DNA from 3 places in the Microbacterium sp. NPDC096154 genome. Region 2 is predicted to be linked to each of the others. Evidence: predicted binding sites of a transcription regulator. Region 2 holds the regulator's gene; each other region holds the start of a gene.

Region 1 (4,999 bases), on a different contig from region 2:
TCGAGACCGGCGTTGAGAGCGATCTGCTTCAGCGGGGCCTCGATGGCGACCTTGACGATGTTCGCACCGGTCGCCTCGTCGCCCACGAGCTCCAGGCCCTCGAACGCGGTCTTGCCGGCCTGGATCAGGGCCACGCCACCACCGGCGACGATGCCCTCCTCGACGGCGGCCTTCGCGTTGCGGACGGCGTCCTCGATGCGGTGCTTGCGCTCCTTGAGCTCGACCTCGGTGGCCGCGCCCGCCTTGATGACGGCCACGCCGCCGGCGAGCTTGGCGAGGCGCTCCTGCAGCTTCTCGCGGTCGTAGTCGCTGTCGGTGTTCTCGATCTCGCGGCGGATCTGGGTCACGCGACCCTCGATCTGCTCCGCGTCACCGGCGCCCTCGACGATGGTCGTCTCGTCCTTGGTGACGATGACCTTGCGAGCGCGGCCGAGCAGCTCGAGGTCGGTGTTCTCCAGCTTGAGGCCGACCTCCTCGGTGATGACCTGGCCGCCCGTGAGGATCGCGATGTCCTGCAGCTGCGCCTTGCGGCGGTCGCCGAAGCCCGGGGCCTTGACGGCCACCGACTTGAAGATGCCGCGGATCTTGTTGAGCACGAGCGTCGCGAGCGCCTCGCCCTCGACGTCCTCGGCGATGATGACGAGCTCCTTGCCCGCCTGGATCACCTTGTCGACGACAGGCAGAAGGTCCTTGATGTTCGAGATCTTCTGGTTCGCGATCAGGATGTACGGGTCCTCGAAGACGGCCTCCTGGCGCTCCGGGTCCGTGACGAAGTAGGGGTTCAGGTAGCCCTTGTCGAAGCGCATGCCCTCGGTGAGCTCGAGCTCGGTGCCGAACGTGTTCGACTCCTCGACCGTGACGACGCCCTCCTTGCCCACCTTGTCGATGGCCTCGGCGATGAGCTCACCGATGGCCGGGTCGGCGGCCGAGATCGAGGCGGTCGCGGCGATCTGCTCCTTCGACTCGACCTCCTTGGCCTGCGCGAGCAGCTCGTCCGAGAGCGCCTTGACGGCCTTCTCGATGCCGCGCTTGAGGCTGATGGGGTCGGCGCCGGCCGCGACGTTGCGGAGACCCTCGCGCACGAGAGCCTGAGCGAGGACGGTCGCGGTGGTGGTGCCGTCACCGGCGACGTCGTCGGTCTTCTTGGCGACCTCCTTGACGAGCTCCGCGCCGATCTTCTCGTACGGGTCGTCGAGCTCGATCTCCTTGGCGATCGAGACGCCGTCGTTCGTGATCGTGGGGGCGCCCCACTTCTTCTCGAGCACGACGTTGCGACCGCGCGGGCCGAGCGTCACCTTGACGGCGTCGGCCAGCGTGTTGAGGCCGCGCTCGAGGCCGCGACGGGCCTCCTCGTCGAAAGCGATCATCTTTGCCATGTTGGTGTCGTCCCTCCCGGACGTAGGCGTGTGGTCTTTAGCACTCATGTTGCGCGAGTGCTAGGACGATTCTGGCACTCACCCCCATCGAGTGCAAGCGCCGCGGACACGCGCGTCATCCGGTACCGGCTCCGCGGTCCGGCCGGCACGAGAAGCGCCCCGCGGCCGAAGCCGCGGGGCGCTGTCTGGGAGCTCCTGGTCGCCGAAGCGACGCGTCATACCGGGCGCACGGCCTCGGCCTGCGGGCCCTTCTGGCCGGTGCCGACAGTGAACTCGACGGACTGCCCCTCTTCCAGCAGACGGAAGCCGCTCATCTCGATGTTCGAGTAGTGGACGAAGACGTCCTGGCTGCCGTCGGCGACGGTGATGAACCCGTAGCCCTTCTCGGCGTTGAACCACTTGACGGTGCCCTGGGTCATGCGAAAACTCTCCTGGTGCGGGGGGCGGATATGGGGGAATCGTATCCGCGTGTTTTCGCGCCTCGAGCGGCTTCCGGGCGGTTTTGACACGCCCGCATCGAAGTGTTTACCCGGCCGAAACACGGTCGAGGCCGACGACCACCGTGAGCTCCTTGACCTCGGACTCCGGGTCGGCCGCGTACTGGTCGCTCTGCTCGACCTGCGCCCCGCCGATCGCCTGCGCCACGCCCCGTGCCGCGGCCTCCTCCTCGGGCGACGCGTAGTACACGGTCGTGGTCGGGAAGTCGGTCGCCGACGACTCGCTCGGCAGCGCCATGTCCTCGGTCCATCCGGCGGCGACGAGCTGCTGCGCCACCGCCTCCGCGGTGCCGGGGGTGGCGGTGCCGTTCAGCACCAGGACCGTGTAGGTGGTGTCGATCACCGGGGCGACGGTCGGAGTGGCCTCCGGCGGGGCGGGAGCGTCGACCCGCTGCGACAGCACCAGGAAGCCGATGATGCCCGCGATCGTCAGCACGACCGTGGCGAGCGCGGCCCAGAGGAACGCCACGCCGCGCGACATGCGCGGCTGCTCGGCGCGGTGAGCGCCGACGCGCTCGGCCTGTCGGGGGACGTCGTCGAAGCGGTCCCGGGGGTACGTGGTCGGCACATCCCGATGGTACCCGCGGGCGTCTGGTGATCCCGTGGACGGCGCCTGCCGCCCGGGACGCTCAGCCCGCGATGCGGGAGCGGGCCGCATCGCGCGCGTCGCGCTGTCGACGAAGCCGGCCGATCAGCATCGGCTCGGCCGCGAGAGCGTCACCGGAGTCGATCAGGCGGCCCAGCAGCTGGTAGTACCGAGCGGGCGCCATCTCGAGCTGCGATCGGATCGCCTCCTCCTTGGCGCCACCGTGGCGGGGCCACCGCGCCTCGAAGGCCAGGATGGCGCGGTCTCGATCGGAGAGTCCGGCGCGATCGGAGAGCATGCTCCCACCGTAGGCGCGGACCTCGCCCCGGCCGGTGAGGCGCACCGGTCTCCGGCCGGCCTCAGCGGCGGGCGGTCATGCGCGCCATTCGATCCACGCGCCCAGCGGGTCGGCCGCCGCCAGCACGTCGCCGCCGAGCGCCAGTGCGAAGCCGCCCGGCCAGGCATCCGGCTCGATGGGCGGCATCCACGCGTCGTGCAGCGCGGGCTGGTCGAGCGTGATCCACCGCACGCCCGCTGCGGCAGCCGAAGCAGGGCGCACGCCGCCGGGCGCCCGCAGCGCGGCGATGAGCGCGTCGCGGCGCGCGCGGGGCACGTACGGCAGCACGCCGGGCGTCGTCACGACGAGCGTCGCCGCCTCCGGAGCCTGTGCCGCCACCTCTCGCACGAGCCCGAGGTCCGCCGCGTCGCCGGTCACGAGCAGCGGCGGGTCGGCCGCGACGACCTCCAGCGCGGCGGCGATGCGCGCCGCGCGCTCGCGCTCCTCGGGCCAGACCAGCCCCTCGAGCCAGGCACGGTCGGCCGGATCCCTCGCGTCGAGGGGGTGCAGGTCTATGCCGGCACGCCACACGACCTCGGGCAGCGCGAGCGGCGGCATCCGATCGCCGCGCACCTGCACGTCGAGCACGACCCCCGAGCCGATCTCCGGCTCCAGCCGCTGATCGCCGAACCGGTACGTGTAGCGATCCGGGTAGAGGCACAGGCCGCCCGATGCGCCCAGCTCGAGCAGGGCGATCGGGCCCTGAACGCGGCTGAGTGCCGGCAGCAGGGCCGCGCACCGCAGCGGTTCGTTGGTCTGCAGGCTGCGCGCCGCGCACTCGGCGACGACCGCGTCGGCGTGTGCGCGCACGAAGGCGGCCCACTCGTCGGGCCCGCCGGTGCCGGCGCCGAGCATCCGCGTCACGGCGAACACGAGCGGCGGCTGCCTGCGCTGGGCCGGGATGCGGGCGAGGATGTCGCACAGCAGAGGCTCCTCCGCCACGCGCTCGGCCCACGCGCCATACACGTCCGACCGCCCGGGCGCCTCGTCGCGCGCGAAGCGCGCGAACCGCTCGGCGACGGCGGCGGGATCGTTCTCATCGCGGGGGCGCTGCATCCTGCCATTCTCACCGGCGTCACACCGGCCCTGCTCCCCCGGCGCGGTCGTACGCTGGTATCCGAACCCCGGGAGGATCCATGTCGTACAACGTCAGCAAGTCCGAGGACGAGTGGCGCAGCGAGCTCACGCCTGAGCAGTACGCCGTGCTGCGTCAGGCCGGCACCGAGCGTCCCTGGACCGGCGAGCTTCTGGATGAGGAGCGCGCCGGGCTCTACACCTGCGCCGCCTGCGGCGCAGAGCTGTTCCAGAGCGGCACGAAGTTCGACTCGCACTGCGGCTGGCCGAGCTTCTACGAGTCGGTGCGCCCCGACGCGGTCGAGCTGCTCGAGGACACCAGCCACGGCATGGTTCGCACCGAGGTGCGCTGCGCGAACTGCGGCTCGCACCTGGGCCACGTCTTCCCCGACGGGTTCGGCACGCCCACGGGCGACCGCTACTGCATGAACTCGCTCTCGCTGAGCTTCACCCCGGAGGCAGGCGGGGAGGACTCGGCGGCGTGACCGCCCTCGAGGCGATGCGGTCGCGCCGCTCGCTGTCGAAGGTCACCGACCACGCTCCCACGCACGAGCAGCTCGTGGAGCTCGTCTCGGCCGCGGGACGCGTCGCCGATCACAAGGAGCTGCGCCCGTGGCGCCTGATCGAGCTGCGCGGCGACGACCGCCTCACGCTCGGACGGGCGATCGCGAAGGCCGAGGGCGAGAAGGGCGTCTCGACCAAGCCCCTGCGGGCGCCGCTGCTGATCGCCGTCGTCGCGAGCGTGCGCAGCGGCAAGGTGCCCGAGTGGGAGCAGGAGGCCACCGCGGCGGGCGTCGCACACGCCCTGAGCCTGCTGCTCGATGAGGCCGGCTGGGGCGTGTTCTGGCGCACCGGCGGATACACCCGGTCGAAGCCCGTGGCCAAGGCCCATGGGCTGAAGAAGGGCGAGCGGCTGCTCGGATGGCTCTACGTCGGCGGCAAGCCGGAGCGCTCGCGCGAACTGCGCGTCAAGACCGTGGACGGCGAGCGCCACCTCTCGCGCATGCCGGCGGGCAAGACGAAGAAGCCCTGATCCCGTTCGCTCAGCGGACGCGAGGCCTCGACACGGCGATCGCGACGCCCACGCACGCGATGGCCACGGTGATGCCCGAGGCCAGCGGAGAGGGCG
Region 2 (4,999 bases):
CTACCTGCGCGCCATCTCGCCGCTGTTCGCGACGCCCGGATCCTGATGGGCCTTCCCTGATGGCCGGCGCGCTGCCCCTCGGCGACCCGGCCCCGGCCGACGGCCGCCTGCCCGACGACGTCCGGATCGATCCGGAGCTCGACTTCGGCGTGTATCTGCACGTGCCGTTCTGCCGGGTGCGGTGCGGATACTGCGACTTCAACACCTACACATCGGGCGAGCTGCGCGGCGCGCGCCAGGACGAGTACGCCGACACGCTGCTGCGCGAGGTGCGGCTCGGCAGAGACGTGCTGGCCGATGCGGGGCCGCTGCGGGCAGCGCGCACCGTCTTCTTCGGCGGCGGCACGCCGACCCTGCTCCCGGCCGGCGACCTGGGGCGCATGCTCGACGGCGTGCGCGACGCGTTCGGCATCGCCGACGGCGCCGAGGTCACGGTCGAGGCGAACCCCGACACCGTGACGCCCGAGGTGGTGCGAGAGCTCGCCGCCGCGGGAGTGAACCGCATGTCGATCGGCATGCAGTCGGCCGTGCCGCACGTGCTCGCGGCGCTCGATCGCACCCACTCACCGGCGAATGTGCGCACGGCCGTGGACGCCGCGCGCGAGGCGGGACTCGACGTGAGCGTCGACCTGATCTACGGAGCGCCGGGGGAGACGCTGGCCGACTGGGAGGCGTCGCTCGACGCCGCGCTCGCGCTGCGGCCCGACCACCTGTCGGCCTACGCGCTGATCATCGAGGACGGCACGAAGCTCGCCCGACAGATCAAGCGCGGTGAGGTGCCCGCTCCGGACGACGACCTGCAGGCCGACATGTACGAGCTGGCCGACGCCACGCTCGCCGCCGCCGGCTTCGACTGGTACGAGGTCAGCAACTGGGCCCGGGGCGACGAGCACCGCTCGCGTCACAACCTCGCGTACTGGCGCGGGTCGGACTGGTGGGGCTTCGGTCCCGGCGCGCACAGTCACGTCGGCGGCCTGCGCTGGTGGAACGTGAAGCACCCCGCGGCGTACGCGCAGCGCCTCGCCCTGGGCACGTCGCCTGCAGCGGGCCGCGAGACCCCCGATGCCGAGGCGCGCGGCCTGGAGCGCGTGCTGCTGGAGAGCCGCATCCGGGAGGGACTGTCTGTCGACGCGCTGCCCTCCGGCGCGCGTCGGGCGGTCGCCGGGCTCGTCGCCGACGGCATGGTCGAGGGTGCCGCGGCCGTGCGCGGGCGCGTGGTGCTCACGCTGAAGGGTCGCCTCCTGGCGGACGCGGTGGTGCGGGCCCTCACAGAGTGACCGGGCGGCGCACGCGGCGCGCGGAGAGCGCGGAGAGCGCGGCGAGCTGGGCGATATCCGCCCCGATCGCCGCTAGAATTGGCACTCAGCGGATACGAGTGCCAGGCGGTGCGGATTTCTGACGGAGGTGTGCGGATGGTCACGGAACGTGGACTCAAGGTCCTCCGCGCGATCGTGCAGGACTACGTCGACACCCACGAGCCGGTGGGCAGCAAGTCGATCGTCGAACGGCACGCCTTCGGGGTGTCGGCCGCGACGATCCGCAACGACATGGCGCTGCTGGAGGATGAGGAGCTCATCACGGCGCCCCACACGTCGTCGGGACGCGTTCCCACCGACAAGGGCTACCGCGTGTTCGTCGATCATCTGGCGGAGCTGCGCCCCCTGTCGCCGGCGCAGCGCTCCGCGATCTCGACCTTCCTGGCCGACCCGGCGGATCTCGATGACCTGCTCGCGCGCACCGTTCGCCTGCTGACGCAGCTCACCGGGCAGGTCGCGCTGGTGCAGTACCCGTCGTTCGCCTCGGCGAACGTGACCCATGTCGAGCTCGTCCGGCTCGACCACATCCGGATGCTGGTGATCATCGTGACCGACACGGGGCGGGTCTCCCAGCGGCTCACCGCCGTGCCGCAGGGCGTCGAGGAGGACGACGTGCCTGTGCTGCGGGCCCAGCTGGCGGCGCTCGTGACCGGACGCTCGGTGCGATCGGGGTCGGAGCGGATCGAGGCGCTGCACGCGTCGGCCCCCGCCGAGCGCGCCCGGATCGACGACGCCCTGCTCGCCCTGGCGGCCGTCGTGGGCGAAGAGCTCGACGAGTTCCGGCAGGATCGCCTGGTCATGGCCGGTGCCGCGACGCTCGCCAAGCGGGAGCACGACTTCCGCGGCAGCATCCATCCGCTTCTCGAGGCGATCGAGGAGCAGGTCACGCTGCTGCGGCTGATGTCGGAGATGGCGGCCGACGATCAAGGCTTGTCGGCCAGCATCGGACGCGAGAACGAGGCGTTCGGCCTGACGGAGGCGTCGATCATCGCGAGCGACTACGACGCGGCCATCGGCCGCGCGCGCATCGGCCTGATGGGGCCGACGCGCATGGACTACCCCAGCAACCTCTCGGCAGCCCGCGCCGTGGCGCGGTATCTGAGCCGGTTGCTGGACGAGGACGAGAACCGCCGCTAGGCGGAGAGCGATCGAACATCCGGATGCGCTCGGGGCGACGGCCCCGGGCGCTCCACTGAGAGGCGAGTGTGGCTGACCACTACGAGGTGCTCGGGGTGTCGCGTGAGGCGACGACCGACGAGATCAAGAAGGCGTATCGCAAGCTGGCCCGTCAGCTGCATCCCGACGTCAACCCCAGCGACGACGCGGCCGAGCAGTTCAAGCTCGTCACGCACGCGTATGAGGTGCTGAGCGACGACGAGAAGCGTCGCCGCTACGACATGGGCGGCGATGAGAGCCCGTTCGGCGGCGCGGGCGGCTTCGGCGGCTTCAGCGACATCTTCGAGACGTTCTTCGGGGCCAGCGCCGGCGGTGCCCGTGCGGGTCGCCCGCGATCGCGTCGCGAGCGCGGACAGGATGCCCTCGTGCGGGTGTCGCTTGAGCTGGGCGACGTCGTGTTCGGAGCGCACCGCGACATCGAGGTCGACACCGCCGTGCTGTGCGAGACGTGCCAGGGATCGTGCTGCCAGCCCGGTACCAGCCCCGAGCGCTGCGAGGTCTGCGGCGGCGCCGGCTTCGTGCAGCGCCAGGTGCGCAGCCTGCTGGGCAACGTCGTGACCCAGCAGCCGTGCGGCGTGTGCCAGGGCTACGGCACGACGATCCCGCATCCGTGTGCCACGTGCGGCGGCCAGGGCCGTGTGCGCTCGCGCCGCACCGTCTCGGTCGACATCCCCGCAGGCGTCGAGTCGGGCCTGCGGCTGCAGCTGCCCGGATCGGGCGAGGTGGGCCCGGCGGGCGGCCCCCACGGCGACCTCTACCTGGAGGTGCAGGTGGCGCCGCACCCGGTGTTCAGCCGCGACGGCGACGACCTGCTGGCGACGCTGGAGGTCTCGATGACCGATGCGATCCTGGGCACGCGCACGACGTTCGAGGCCCTCGACGGCCCGGTCGACATCGAGCTGCGTCCCGGCGTGCAGGGCGGCGAGGTGCTGACGATCGCCGATCGCGGCATCACCGGCCTGCGCTCGTCGAAGCGCGGCGACCTGCGCGTGGGCATCCACGTGGTGACCCCCACCCGCCTGGACGCCAAGGAGCGCGCGCTCGTCGAGGAGCTCGCCAAGCGGACCAAGGCACCGAAGCCGCGCCTGGCCGAGTTCCACCAGGGGCTGTTCTCGAAGCTGCGCGACAAGTTCCGGAACGGCTGAGTCCGTGGCGCTGCACTTCGTCGACGAGACGGCCGGATCCGCGGCCGTCGGCGACACCCTCACCCTCACCGGCGCGGAGGCGCACCACGCGGCCGCGGTGCGGCGCGTGCGCGTGGGGGAGGCCGTGACCGTGACCGACGGCCGCGGGGCATGGCTCGAAGGCGAATGCGCCTCGGTCGCGCCGCGCGAGGTCGTGGTGCGCATCACGGCGCGCCGTGAGGAGAGCGCGCCGGCGCCGCGCATCGCGCTGGCACAGGCGCTGGCGAAGGGCGACCGCGACGAGCTCGCCGTGCAGGCCGCGACGGAGCTGGGCGTCGACGAGATCCTGCCGTGGCAGGCGGCGCGCAGCGTCTCCCGCTGGGAGGGCCCGAAGGCCGAGAAGGGGCGCGCGCGATGGGCGACCATCGTGCGCGAGGCGGCCAAGCAGGCGCACCGCGCCTGGCTTCCGGAGGTCACCGCCGTGGTCTCGACAGCGGCACTGGCCGCTCGTGCGGCGGATTCCCGCGTGCTCGTGCTGGACCCGACCGCCCAGGCGCGCCTGAGCGGGGTCGATCTGGCGGGCGAGCGGGACATCCTCCTGGTGGTGGGCCCGGAGGGCGGCATCGCGCCCGAAGAGCTCGAGCGGCTCGAGGAAGCCGGAGCCACGCGTGTGCGACTCGGCGACACGGTGCTGCGCACCTCCACCGCGGGTCCCGCGGCTCTGGCGCTCGTCAACGCGCGCCTCGGCCGCTGGTGAGCTCGCCCCGGCTCGGGCGCCCCCGCGCGCATAGACTGGACTCATGAGCGAACCCTCGATCTTCACCCGCATCCTGCAGGGCGACATCCCCGGCGAGATCGTGGCCGAGACCGAGCGTGTCTTCGCCATCAAGGACATCTCGCCGCAGGCGCCGGTGCACCTGCTGGTGATCCCGAAGACTCAGGAGTACCGCGACGTGACAGAGCTCGCGGCGGGTGACCCGTCGCTGCTGGCCGAGATGATCGGCCTGGCGAAGCGGCTGGGCGCGGAGCACGGTGACGGCGACTTCCGGCTGCTGTTCAACACGGGTGCCGGAGCCGGCCAGACGGTGTTCCACGTGCACGCGCACGTGCTCGCCGGCGGCCTGGGAGAGAAGAGCCTCGTCGGTGAGTGACTCCGGTACCCCTGATCCGCGCCGCTCGGAGCAGAACGGCGATCCCGTCACCGAGACGGTGACCGCAGACGGCGTCGCGATGGTGCAGCTGCTCGGCCCACAGGATCGCCTGCTCCGCATGGTCGAGAGCGCTCATCCGGATGTCGACGTGCACGTGCGCGGCAACGAGATCACGCTGCGCGGCGCGGCCGGTCCCGTGCGAGCCGCGCGCGCCCTCGTCGACGAGCTGCTC
Region 3 (4,999 bases), on a different contig from region 2:
CCAGCTGCGACGAGACCGGCATCGGCATCGTGCGCGGGCGCACCGCTCCCGGCGAGCGGCACATCCTGCTCAGCAACACGATCGCCAGCAGCATGGACGAGCACGCGCGCTACGGCGGCGTCGTGCCCGAGGTCGCCGCGCGCGCGCACCTCGAGGCGCTGCAGCCGGCGATCGAGCGCGCGGTCGCCGAGGCCGGTGTCACGCTGCAGGATGTCGACGCGATCGCCGTGACGAGCGGGCCCGGGCTGGCCGGCGCCCTCATGGTGGGCATCGGTGCCGCGAAGGCGCTGGCCGTGTCGCTCGGCAAGCCGCTGTACGCGGTCAACCACCTGGTCGGCCACATCGCGGCGGACATCCTGGATGCCTCCGCCCCGCCCCTCGAGTACCCCACGGTCGCGCTGCTCGTCTCGGGTGGGCACACGTCGCTGCTGCTCGTGCGCGACCTGACCGGCGACGTGGAGCTGCTGGGCGAGACGGTGGACGACGCGGCCGGCGAGGCGTTCGACAAGGTCGCGCGCATCCTGGGCCTGCCCTATCCCGGCGGCCCCGAGATCGATCGCGCCGCCGTGGACGGCGACCCGAAGGCCATCCGGTTCCCGCGCGGACTGTCGCGCGCGAGCGACATGGCGAAGCACCGCTACGACTTCTCGTTCTCGGGCCTCAAGACCGCCGTCGCTCGCTGGATCGAGCAGCGCGAGGCGGCGGGCGAGCCCGTGCCGATCGCGGATGTCGCCGCGAGCTTCCGCGAGGCCGTGGTCGACGTGCTCGTCACCAAGGCGCTCGACGCGTGCGCGCAGCACGGCGTGCCGCGGCTGCTGCTCGGCGGCGGGGTGATCGCCAACAAGCGTCTGCGCGACGTCGCGCTGGAGCGGGCCGAGGCCGCCGGAGTCACCGTGCGCATCCCTCCGCTGAGCCTCTGCACCGACAACGGCGCGATGATCGCCGCGCTCGCCGCAGAGCTGATCGCGGAGGGACGCGCCCCCTCGACCCTCGAGTTCGGTGCCGACTCGACCCTGCCCGTCACGCAGATCCAGGTGGCGGCGCGCGACACGGTGGTTTCGGGGCACGCATGACCGAGCGCGCCGTGCTGCATCAGACCGAGGCTCCGTCCCCGGATGAGTCGGTGCGGCGGGTGCCGCCGACGCAGGCTCGCGACGGCGGCGTCGCCGCGGCGTCCGGTGCTGTGCCGTCCGGTGCTGTGTCGTCCGGTGCTGTGCCGTCCGGTGCCGTGTCGGCGCGGGCGTCGCGCCGGTCGCGGGGTCGCCTTGCGACGTGGGCGCTGAGCGTGGCGATGATCGCGCTCAGCGCGTCGTGGTTCGGCGCCTGGGCGCTGCCGCTCGCGGTCGTGGGCATCGTGCTGGCGCTGGTGGCCCTGTTCGCGCGCCGTGCGCGACGCGAGCTCGCGTGGTGGGGTCTCGGCCTCAGCCTCGGCGCGGTGGTGTGCAGCCTGTTCTGGATCGTCTGGGCCGCCCGGCAGGCCGCGGAGGCCACCGGTTCATAGTGCGCTGCGCGCGTCTCGCACGCGTTCGGTCGCCGCTTCGCGGGATCGGTCGGGCCGTTGGTGTGCCGCGCCCTGGCCCGACGGCCGGCGTGCTTGGCCCGGGGATCCCGTCTTCTCAGGAGCCGGATGGCGATCCTGATCCTGAGGAGGGGAGGTCTCCTGAGTTGGCGCGCGCGTGTTGACCTCGACGGTCGGCCGAGCCGCGGGTCGGGGTCGGGCCGTTGGGCGCAAGCGGGCGGCCCTGGCCCGGCGGCCGGCGGGCTTGGGGCGGGGATCCCGTCTTCTCAGGAGCCGGATGGCGATCCTGATCCTGAGGAGGGGAGATCTCCTGAGTTGGCGCGCGCGTGTTGACCTCGACGGTCGGCCGAGCCGCGGGTCGGGGTCGGGGTGTTGGCGGCGCAAGCGGGCGGCCCTGGCCCGACGGCCGGCGGGCTGGGGCGGGGATCCCGTCTTCTCAGGAGCCGGATGGCGATCCTGATCCTGAGGAGGGGAGATCTCCTGAGTTGGCGCGCGCGTCTCGCACGCGTTCGGTCGCCGTTTCGCGGGCCCGGTCCGAGCCGTTCGCGTGCCTCGCCCTGGCCGGACGGCCGGCGGGCTTGGGGCGGGGATCCCGTCTTCTCAGGATCCGGATGGCGATCCTGGTCCTGGCAAGGGGAGATCTCCTGAGTTGGCGCGCGCGTGTTGACCTCGACGGTCGAGCGAGCCGCAGGTCAGGGGTCGGGCCGTTGGGCGCAAGCGGGCGGCCCTGGCCCGGCGGCCGGCGGGCTTGGGGCGGGGATCCCGTCTTCTCAGGAGCCGGATGGCCACCGCGATCCGGAGAAGGGGAGATCCCCTGAGATGGCGTGCCGCGAGGCCGGACGGCCCGCGACGCCGGACGGCCCGCGACGGCCCGCGACGCCCGACGGCCCGCCTCGCCCGACGGCCCGCCTCGCCCGACCCCCGACGGCCCGCGACCCCCGACGGCGCGGGTCAGCCGCGCGGCACGCGGTCGGCGAGGATCGCCAGGCGCTTGCCGCCCACGCGCGTGAGCAGCAGCGTCGCGGCCTCGTCGCCCTTGAGCGAGAGGCGCCTGCGCAGGGCGGCGGGGTCGACGTCGACCCCTCGCTTCTTGATCTCCAGCGTGCCGATGCCGCGGGCGCGCAGCGCCTTCGCGAGGGGCTTGGGGTCGGCGGGCAGCGTCTCGCGCACCCGGAATGACGACACGAAGGGGCTCGTGGTCGCCACATCGCCCGTCAGGTAGGCGATGCCGGGAGCGATCGGCCCCGCCTCCAGGGCTCGGGCGACGTCGCCCACCAGTCGCGCCCGGATGACCGCGCCCTCCGGCTCGTGGACGAATGCGCCGAGCTCACGCACGGGCTCGTCGGGGGTATCCGCCGCCGCGGCGAGCTCGTGCGCGGCGTCGCCGCGCAGCACCAGGGCCGACCGCCCGACGCCCGGCCGCGCCAGCGATCCGGTCCACACGACCAGCTCGACCGTCGAGCCGTCGACGCTGATCCACTGGGTCTCAACGTTCCATCCGCGGGCCGCATCGGTCTCGGGCAGCGCGTTGCGGTCGTGTCCGGGGCCGAGCTTCACGCCCGCGGGCACGCGCGCGGCGAGGTCGAACACCCAGTCGAGCGACGGCGAGTAGTCGGATGCCGCCACGCGCGACGTCTCGCCGTGTCCGGCCGTGCGTCGGGCGGGATCGAGCCACACGGCGTCCACGTGCGCGAGATCGACGTCCTCCGCGAGCGCCGAGCGCACCTCGACCGCCGGACCCTCGCCCTGGCGGAACGGCGCCAGGTTGTACGCGGCCAGCGCGGCAGTCACGGCGTCGGCGTCGACGGCCAGCACGCCCAGCCCCACCGACGCGAACGCCAGCGAGTCGCCGCCGATGCCGCAGCCCAGATCGGCCACGTGGGAGATCCCGGCCGCGCGCATGCGGTGCGCGTGGTGGGCCGACACGCTCATCCGGGTGGCCTGCTCGAGGCCCGCGCGGGTGAAGAGCATGCGCGACGCGAAGGGGCCGAACTTCGCCTCGCCCCGGGCCCGCAGCCGCGACTGACCGACCGCGGCCGACACGAGCTCGGGGGAGTGGCCGGCCGCCCGCAGCCGCGACACGGTGCGTGCCACGTCGTCGGTCGACTCGACCGGGCCGAGCGACTCCAGGAGCGCCAGCCCCTCGCGGGTGAGCAGGGCGTCGAGCTCGGCCGAATCCATCCCTCAAGCCTAGGTCGCGCCGGAGAGGCAATCCCATTGGCACTCGCGTTGCGCGAGTGCCAGCAACCCTCCTAAACTGCCTGTTAGCACTCTCCCCGCGAGAGTGCGAAAGAGTCTTCCCGTACGAAGCACACGAAAGAAGAGGTACACCGTGTCGGTTTCCATCAAGCCGCTCGAGGACCGCATCGTCATCAAGCAGGTCGAGGCCGAGCAGACCACCGCGAGCGGTCTGGTCATCCCCGACACCGCGAAGGAGAAGCCCCAGGAGGGCGAGGTCGTCGCGGTGGGCCCCGGCCGCATCGACGACAACGGCAACCGCGTTCCGCTCGACGTCGCTGTCGGCGACCGCGTGCTGTACAGCAAGTACGGCGGCACCGAGGTCAAGTTCGGCGCCGACGAGTTCCTCGTGCTCTCGGCCCGCGACGTGCTGGCGGTCGTCGTCCGCTGATCCGGCGACACCCGCTTCTCGAGAGGCCCGGATGCCCGCCATCCGGGCCTCTCGCATGCCCGGAGGCGGTGGCAGGAATCCCGCGCAGGATGGCAGAACGTCCGGGCTGCCCGGGCCCTGCCCGGGCGTAGGCTGAATCGGTGACCCAGGCCTCTCCCGCACCGACCGCCCGCAGCAACCGGATCGGGACCGAGGCGGCCGGCACGCTCTACGGCCTGGGCGCCTACGTGCTGTGGGGCGTGCTGCCCCTCTACTTCGTGGCCCTGGCGCCCGCCGGCGCCTGGGAGGTCGTCGCCTGGCGCGTGCTGCTCTCGCTCGTGTTCTGCGCGCTGCTGCTCACCGTCACGCGCGGCTGGCGCCGGTTCGTCACCGTGCTGCGCACCCCGCGCCTCGCGGCGCTCATGGCGCTGGCGGGCGTGCTGATCTACGTCAACTGGCAGGTCTTCGTGCTGGCGACGCAGACCGACCACGTGCTCGAGGCGAGCCTCGGCTACTTCATCAACCCCATCACCACCGTGCTGCTGGCGGTGCTCGTGCTGCGCGAGCGGCTGCGCATCCTGCAGTGGATCGCCATCGCGGTCGCCGCGCTGGCGGTCATCGTGATCGTGGTGGGGTACGGTGCCGTGCCCTGGTACGCGCTGCTGCTGACCGCCAGCTTCGGCGTTTACGGGCTCGTCAAGAAGCAGGTGGGCGGCTCGGTCGACGCGGTCAGCGGCCTCGCTCTCGAGACGCTCTGGATCACGCCCATCGCCGTCGTGCAGCTCGGCATCGTCGCCGCCACGACCGGCATCACGCTCGGCACCGCAGGCCCGCTGCACGCCGTGCTGCTGCTGTGCGCGGGTGTGGTGACG

The links. Region 2 encodes HrcA, which represses chaperone genes, less so after heat shock. Its sites were predicted from a motif close to TTNGCACTCGNNNNNNNCGAGTGCNAA; they were not measured.
Region 1: a site for HrcA is predicted at 1,414-1,440, ahead of groL (chaperonin GroEL). Genes of this name have one in related genera too.
Region 3: a site for HrcA is predicted at 3,737-3,763, ahead of groES (co-chaperone GroES). Genes of this name have one in related genera too.

What each region holds. Positions count from the first base shown of each region.
Region 1 covers NZ_JBEOSM010000002.1:49,682-54,680, forward strand. The annotation lists gene groL (chaperonin GroEL) at 1-1,376, opposite strand, end outside; gene ABTW64_RS02710 (cold-shock protein) at 1,592-1,795, opposite strand; gene ABTW64_RS02715 (LytR C-terminal domain-containing protein) at 1,902-2,441, opposite strand; gene ABTW64_RS02720 (DUF3263 domain-containing protein) at 2,503-2,757, opposite strand; gene ABTW64_RS02725 (DUF2332 family protein) at 2,833-3,852, opposite strand; gene msrB (peptide-methionine (R)-S-oxide reductase MsrB) at 3,933-4,355, shown strand; gene ABTW64_RS02735 (nitroreductase family protein) at 4,370-4,903, shown strand; gene ABTW64_RS02740 (DMT family transporter) at 4,914-4,999, opposite strand, start outside.
Region 2 covers NZ_JBEOSM010000001.1:228,042-233,040, reverse strand. The annotation lists gene ABTW64_RS01145 (DUF1990 domain-containing protein) at 1-46, shown strand, start outside; gene hemW (radical SAM family heme chaperone HemW) at 60-1,277, shown strand; gene hrcA (heat-inducible transcriptional repressor HrcA) at 1,413-2,453, shown strand; gene dnaJ (molecular chaperone DnaJ) at 2,522-3,637, shown strand; gene ABTW64_RS01125 (16S rRNA (uracil(1498)-N(3))-methyltransferase) at 3,642-4,373, shown strand; gene ABTW64_RS01120 (HIT domain-containing protein) at 4,417-4,767, shown strand; gene ABTW64_RS01115 (PhoH family protein) at 4,760-4,999, shown strand, end outside.
Region 3 covers NZ_JBEOSM010000002.1:269,439-274,437, reverse strand. The annotation lists gene tsaD (tRNA (adenosine(37)-N6)-threonylcarbamoyltransferase complex transferase subunit TsaD) at 1-1,073, shown strand, start outside; gene ABTW64_RS03765 (hypothetical protein) at 1,070-1,501, shown strand; gene ABTW64_RS03760 (THUMP-like domain-containing protein) at 2,471-3,700, opposite strand; gene groES (co-chaperone GroES) at 3,852-4,148, shown strand; gene rarD (EamA family transporter RarD) at 4,289-4,999, shown strand, end outside.